One region of the Paenarthrobacter sp. NPDC089675 genome, then DNA from elsewhere that is predicted to be linked to it. Evidence: riboswitches for the same ligand, from Rfam matches in the RefSeq annotation. Region 1 holds a riboswitch; each other region holds the start of a gene.
The links. A riboswitch is a leader RNA that binds a small molecule or an ion and turns the genes downstream of it on or off. The one in region 1 is predicted to bind glycine.
Positions count from the first base shown of each region.

Region 1 (2,261 bases):
CAACAACCTCAGTTGTGGTTGTTTCATCCACCGAGATGCCCACCGTGTCAGCATCGATGCCGCGCAGGTTGATACCGCGCTCTTCAGCGGCAGCCGCGAACTCCGCTGCGCGCCCCGGGACACGGGCAGTCACCGTGTCGAAGAACGAGCCGTGAAGAACCTCGACGCCGGCAGCCTTCAAGGAGGCGGCCAGGGTGCGGGCGTGGTTGTGGGCGGTATCGGCGATCGCCTTCAGGCCCTCGGGACCGTGGTAAACGGCGTACATCGAGGCAACGATGGCAAGCAACGCCTGCGCCGTACAAATGTTGGACGTAGCCTTCTCGCGGCGGATGTGCTGCTCACGGGTCTGCAGCGCCAAGCGGTAGGCGGGAACACCGGCGTCGTCCTTTGAAACGCCAACCAAGCGACCCGGCATGGAGCGCTCAAGGCCCTTCTGGACAGCCATATAAGCGGCGTGCGGGCCGCCAAAGAACAGCGGCACGCCCAGGCGCTGGGCAGAACCGACGGCGATATCGGCACCCTGCTCACCCGGAGGGGTGATGAGCGTGAGCGAGAGAAGGTCGGCGGCAACGGTGACCAGGGCACCCCGCTCTTTAGCCGAAGCGATCACGGCGGAGTGGTCGAAGACGCGGCCGGAAACGCCGGGCTGCTGGAGGACGACGCCGTTGATGGCGCCTTCCGGAAGACCGTTGGCGAGATCCGCCACCTCGACTTCAAAGCCAAGAGCCTCGGCGCGGCCCTTCACGATGGCGATGGTCTGGGGCAGGCAGTCGGCGTCGAGAACGGTCTTGCCGTCCTGCGCAGCTTTGTTCTTGTTGGCCCTGCGCATCATCAGCACCGCCTCAGCCACTGCAGTTGCTTCGTCGAGCAGGGAGGCATTGGCGATGGGCAGGCCAACGAGGTCCTGCACCATGGTCTGGAAGTTCAGGAGTGCTTCAAGGCGGCCCTGCGAAATCTCGGGCTGGTACGGCGTGTATGCGGTGTACCAGGCCGGGGACTCGAGGATGTTCCGGCGGATCACCGGAGGCGTGATGGTGTCGAAGTAACCCTGGCCGATCATCTGCACGGCGGTCTTGTTCTTCGAAGTAAGTTTGCGCAGTTCGGCGAGAACCTCAACCTCAGAAAGGGCGTTCTGCAGGGTCAGGGCAACGTCCTGGCGGATGTCGTTGGGAACCGCGGTGTCCACGAGGGAATCCACGGAGTCGTAACCGACGGACTTGAGCATGGTGTCAATGTCGGCCTGGCGGCGGGCACCGATATGCCGGTCGACGAAGGCGGTGGAGGCTGAACTAACCGTCACGAAGGAACTCCATTACTTGGGCGGCGTTTGGGTACGCCGCAGTGGCTCGGGTTCCTCCCCGCTCTGTATTGGACCTGAGAGTTTCCGCGGGGGTGTCCGCACACGACCCGCTTGCACCGTCGGTGAGCACAGCATCCGTTCACACGGAGTGCCTGCTGCTTTCCAGAGTTGCCTAACCGCGGCGGTGCGTGGGCCTGAGAGATTCCTGGGGAGGATTTGCTCCTACGGCGCCTGCATCACGTACTGCAGGACTCTCCCGCCGCAGATCAAAGGCTTTTATGCAATTTTTGCGGCCCGCAGCTAAGGCGCACCACAGTTGTTAATTGTCCTACGCCCGCGGCGCAGCGGCAAATGGGGGATGCGCTACTTCCGCAGGCGGGCCAGGACTTTCAAAAGAACCTCGACGTCGGCCTCGCGACTGGCGTTGCCGGCGTCCTGCCCGCCTTCAAACATGGCGTTGAAATAGAGCCCGTCGCCCATGTAGCTGACGGCTTTGGCCACTTCCGGGCCAACGTCCTCGGCAAGGACGTCCTGCCAACGTTGCTGGATGGCCGTGAAGCGTTGCCGGGTCTCCTGGTGCGCAACTTCGGCCAGACGGGTCGCCGCCACGAAGGCGCGGTCCATGGGCGTTCCACCCCACAGCGACGTGCGGATGAAGTAGGCGGCGGAACCGTCGGGCGCCGCCTTCATCAGCTCTATGTCCTGCTCCGCCAGTTCATCGAGACGCTCCAGCAAGGCACTGATCAGCGCTTCCTTGTTGGGGAAGTGGTAGAGCAGCCCGCCCTTGGAGACCCCCGCACGCTTGGCGACGGCATCGAGCGTGGCAGCACGCTCCCCCACTTCGATAAGGAGCGATTCAAAGGCGTCCAGGACAGCATCCCTGGCAACTGGTTTTCGCGGCATGCATCCATCATTCCGTAAAGCTTGGCTTGGTTCTATTTGAAACTATACCGTCTAGACG
Region 1 covers NZ_JBIVHM010000003.1:43,362-45,622, reverse strand. Annotated here, with positions in the region: gene gcvP (aminomethyl-transferring glycine dehydrogenase) at 1-1,300, opposite strand, end outside; glycine riboswitch at 1,473-1,569, opposite strand; gene ACIPY2_RS07845 (TetR/AcrR family transcriptional regulator) at 1,664-2,203, opposite strand.

Region 2 (2,261 bases), on a different contig from region 1:
AGGAGGTCGCGGATTTCGGCCAGGAGCGCGGTATCGGCCGGAATCGGCTCTTCCTCGGGCTCTGCGGTGGCCAAACGGTCCTTGACCATGGAGTTGATCTTGTTCATGGGCGCCACGAAGATGAAGTAGACCACGGCGGCGGTGATCAGGAAGGTCACCAGTGCCGTCAGCACGGCGCCGATGTTGACGAACGTGGCCTCTTTGTCCGGCCAGATCCGGAAGCCCAGCCCGTCCGCGTTGACGCCACCGGCCGCGGCGATCACGGGGTTGATGATGTTGTTGGTGAAAGCGGCAACAAGTGCGGTGAAGGCACTGCCGATAACCACCGCGATGGCCAGTTCGATCACGTTGCCGCGGAGAATGAAGTCCTTGAATCCCTTAAACATGGAGTGTCCTCTGGTCGGTACGGGGCGTATGGCTCAAGCAGAGAACAAACTACCATTCCGGGGTTTCGCAGAAGGTGTCACGGGATGTGAGCGAGCGATCGGGAATTGGGGGTGGGATGTGAGCGAGCATCAGTATTACCCGATGCTCGCTCACATCCCGCCCGTTTTTTGGGGATGCTCGCTCACGTCCCGCCCGTTTTTTGGGGATGCTCGCTCACATCCCGCGCCTTGAAGACCTATCTGGGCTCCCAGCGGTCATGGCAAAAGACTGCGTCAGCGCTCTTCACGCACCGGCAAACCATCATCTACAGAATCCGGAAAATCGGCGAACTGACTGGGCTGGACATGGGTGAGACGTCCACGTTGGCGCAGCTCTGGCTGGCCCTGCAGATCCATGAGGCGATGCAGGGTTAATCGCCATGGGAAGGCGCGCCTTGCACTTTCCGGCGGCCACCCGCTATGGTGTGAAGCGTGTCACTGACGTGGCGCAAACGCTTTTGATCTGCGGCGGGAGAGTCCTGCCGGGTACATCCAGTCAGGCGCCGTAGGAGCAAATCCTCCCCAGGAATCTCTCAGGCCCATGTACCGCCGCGGCGAGGCAACTCTGGAAAGTAGTCCGGGCAACCGGGCTCACCGACGGTGCAAGTGGGCAACCAAGTCCACGGAATCTCTCAGGTCCAATACAGAGCGGGGAGGAACCCATATTCACTATGGCGCTCAATGGGCGCCTGAATCCTGGAGTTCCTCTTGACTGTTCAATCCTCCCCAACCGCTTTCGCGGACCGGCATATCGGCGCCCGTCGCCAGGCCGATGTTGAGACCATGCTCAAGGCCATCGGCTACGACTCCGTCGACGGCCTGGTGGACGTGGCTGTCCCCGATTCCATCCGCCAGTCCTCGCCCCTCGCCCTGCAGAAGGCGTTGAGCGAGACCCAGGTCCTGGCCGAGCTCCGTAAGCTCGCGGCGAAGAACAAAACCGCCGTGCAAATGATCGGCCAAGGCTACTACGACACCATCACCCCGCCGGTCATCCGCCGCAACATCCTTGAATCCCCGGCCTGGTACACCGCTTACACGCCGTACCAGCCGGAGATTTCCCAGGGCCGCCTTGAAACGCTCCTGAACTTCCAGACCATGGTGCAGGACCTCACCGGCCTGCCCATCGCCAACGCTTCCTTGCTGGATGAAGCGACCGCCGTGGCCGAGGCCGTGCTGCTGATGCGCCGGGCGAACAAAGCCGTGAAGGACGGCAAGACCGTCCTGGACGCCGACCTCCTGCCGCAGACCATCGCGATCGTGAAGGGCCGCGCCGAGGCGCTCGGCTTCGAGGTTCTTGTCGCGGACCTCTCCGCCGGACTGCCCGACGGCGACATCAACGGCGTCGTCCTCCAGCAGCCCGGCGTTTCCGGCCGGGTTTTCAACCACTCCGCCGTGATCGCCGACGCCAAGGACCGCGGTGCGCTTGTCACCGTTGCCGCCGATTTGCTGGCACTGACCCTCATCACGCCCCCGGGCGAACAGGGTGCGGACATCGCCGTCGGAACCGCGCAGCGTTTCGGTGTCCCGCTGTTCTTCGGCGGCCCGCACGCCGCGTACATGGCGGTACGGAACGGTATGGAACGCACGCTTCCGGGCCGCATTGTGGGTGTCTCCAAGGACAACGCCGGCGTGCCTGCCTACCGCCTCGCCCTGCAGACCCGCGAGCAGCACATCCGCCGCGAAAAGGCCACGTCCAACATCTGCACGGCACAGGCACTGCTGGCCATCGTTGCCTCGATGTACGCCGTCTACCACGGCCCGGACGGCCTCAAGGCGATCGCCGAAACTGTCCACGGCCACGCCCGTGTGCTGGCTACCGCCCTGCAGAAGGCAGGC
Region 2 covers NZ_JBIVHM010000005.1:24,538-26,798, reverse strand. Annotated here, with positions in the region: gene mscL (large conductance mechanosensitive channel protein MscL) at 1-386, opposite strand, end outside; partial or broken gene ACIPY2_RS12045 (helix-turn-helix domain-containing protein) at 615-800, shown strand; glycine riboswitch at 885-984, shown strand; gene gcvP (aminomethyl-transferring glycine dehydrogenase) at 1,134-2,261, shown strand, end outside.
Region 2: linked by a shared signal. The riboswitch ahead of gcvP (aminomethyl-transferring glycine dehydrogenase) and the one ahead of gcvP (aminomethyl-transferring glycine dehydrogenase) in region 1 are both predicted to bind glycine.

Region 3 (2,261 bases), on a different contig from region 1:
TGTGGGCCTACTACGTAACTTTGGCGAAATCACAACCGGCCGCGATCCGTGATGCGGCACAGTTCCTCGCGGACCTCGAAGACGCCCTGCAACCCCACGCCCACGCTACCGGCAATTGGGAAAGCGAAGTCGGCGCGTTGGTGGAGAAGCACGTAGTAGCTTCGCGCCGGCTGAACCTGAGGGGGCTCTCGGCCCCCCTGGCCGGGAGGTCGTTCGCCTCGCGACGGGAACTGGACAAGGCCGTCACCGACTACCTCGACGACGATGCCAGGCGATCGGCACTGGGCGAATCGGACCCCGTGAAAATGGCCATTGGAGCGCTGCATACCGGCAGGGCAATCCTCAAGACGGTCGTGGCAGATGGTGGCATCACGGACGAATCTTGGGTGGCCGAGCTGCGGGGGTGGTTCGAGGCCTTCGTCGAGGGGCTGGCGAGCGGACCTCCGGCCCTGCGTTCGGAACAGTTGGCGGCTCTGGCGCGTGCCGGCGTCGTGAGTTTCGTGGGACCCGACCCGAAGTTCAGCGTGGACCGTAACGCCGAAGTCTTCCGGGCGTTTTCGCCGTGGGTGCGCGATGCTCCTGTCCAGGCACGGACACTGATCGAGGCGATGTCGCCGGCCAACAGGGTGGGCATCAACATCTCACCGCTTTTGGAACAGCTGATGGCGGACGGGCTGGTCCGCACCAAGATCATGATGAGCGTCGAAGGGACCCCGGTGCAGACCACGGGCCTGGACGTTGAACCGCATCCTTACCGTCCGGTGGCGGCCAACGGTTCGGTGACCAAGGGGATGTACCTCTTGGGCCTGCAGCTCTCGGCGACGCAGTGGGGGACCGCCATTGCTGCGGAGGCACGGCCAGCAACGGGCCGGGCTTACACAAGCGGCCAACGGACGCTCCGCGACGCGGATGAGATCGCCCGCAGCATCCTTGGTCTTTGAATCCGCGCCCTGAGCTGGGCGGCTTGCGAACCAGCCATGCCTTCGCTACTGTGTGAGCTGCATCACCGGCGAGGTGGTGCGCGCTTTTGATCCGTGGCGGGAGAGTCCTGCCGGTACATCCCGTCAGGCGCCGTAGGAGCAAACCCTCCCCAGGAATCTCTCAGGCACCCTGTACCGCCGCGGCGAGGCAACTCTGGAAAGCAGTCCGGGCTACCGGGCTCACCGAAGGTGCAAGCGTTCCTGCGCGCAGGAACGCGGAAACTCTCAGGTCAATGACAGAGCGGGGAGGAACCCGAATCATCGTGGCATCCAAGTGTGCCGCCTGAACAATGGAGTTCCTTATGACGATTCAGCGCCCGCCATCGGACATCAGTCACACGCAAGAACCCCACCTCGAACGCCAACTCAGCAACCGCCATATCCAGCTCATCGCGATCGGCGGTGCCATTGGAACCGGCCTTTTCATGGGCTCGGGCAAGACCATTTCAGCGGCCGGACCGTCCGTCATCTTCGTCTACATGATCATCGGCTTCATGCTGTTCTTCGTCATGCGGGCCATGGGCGAACTGTTGCTGAGCAACCTCAACTACAAGTCCTTCAGCGACTTTGCCGCGGATCTCCTGGGCCCGTGGGCCGGGTTTTTCACCGGTTGGACGTACTGGTTCTGCTGGGTGATCACCGGCATCGCGGACGTCATCGCGATCGCGGGCTACTCACAGGAACTCTGGCCCGGCCTGCCCCTCTGGATCCCGGGACTCGTCACCATCGGCATCCTCCTGCTGCTCAACCTGGCCACCGTGAAGGCCTTTGGCGAGACCGAGTTCTGGTTTGCCCTCATCAAGATCGTGGCCATTGCGGCGCTCATCATCGTGGGCCTTTTCATGATCTTCACGGGGTTCCAGTCCGACGCCGGGCCGGCAGGCTTCAGCAACCTCTGGAGCCACGGCGGCTTCTTCCCCAACGAATTCATGGGCTTCGTAGCCGGCTTCCAGATCGCCGTCTTCGCGTTCGTGGGCATCGAGCTCGTGGGGACCACTGCTGCCGAGGCCAAGGATCCGGAGAAGAACCTGCCCAAGGCCATCAACTCCATCCCCATCCGCGTGCTGCTCTTCTACGTGGGCGCCCTGATCATCCTCATGTCCGTCACGCCTTGGACGCAATTCGCCGCCGGTCACAGCCCCTTCATCGCAATGTTCTCGCTGGCCGGCCTCGGTGCCGCCGCGACGATCGTGAACCTGGTGGTGCTGAGCTCCGCGATGTCCTCTGCCAACTCCGGCATCTACTCCACTTCGCGCATGGTTTACGGCCTGGCCCAGGAAG
Region 3 covers NZ_JBIVHM010000004.1:333,463-335,723, forward strand. Annotated here, with positions in the region: gene ACIPY2_RS11590 (FAD/NAD(P)-binding protein) at 1-941, shown strand, start outside; glycine riboswitch at 1,029-1,128, shown strand; gene cycA (D-serine/D-alanine/glycine transporter) at 1,283-2,261, shown strand, end outside.
Region 3: linked by a shared signal. The riboswitch ahead of cycA (D-serine/D-alanine/glycine transporter) and the one ahead of gcvP (aminomethyl-transferring glycine dehydrogenase) in region 1 are both predicted to bind glycine.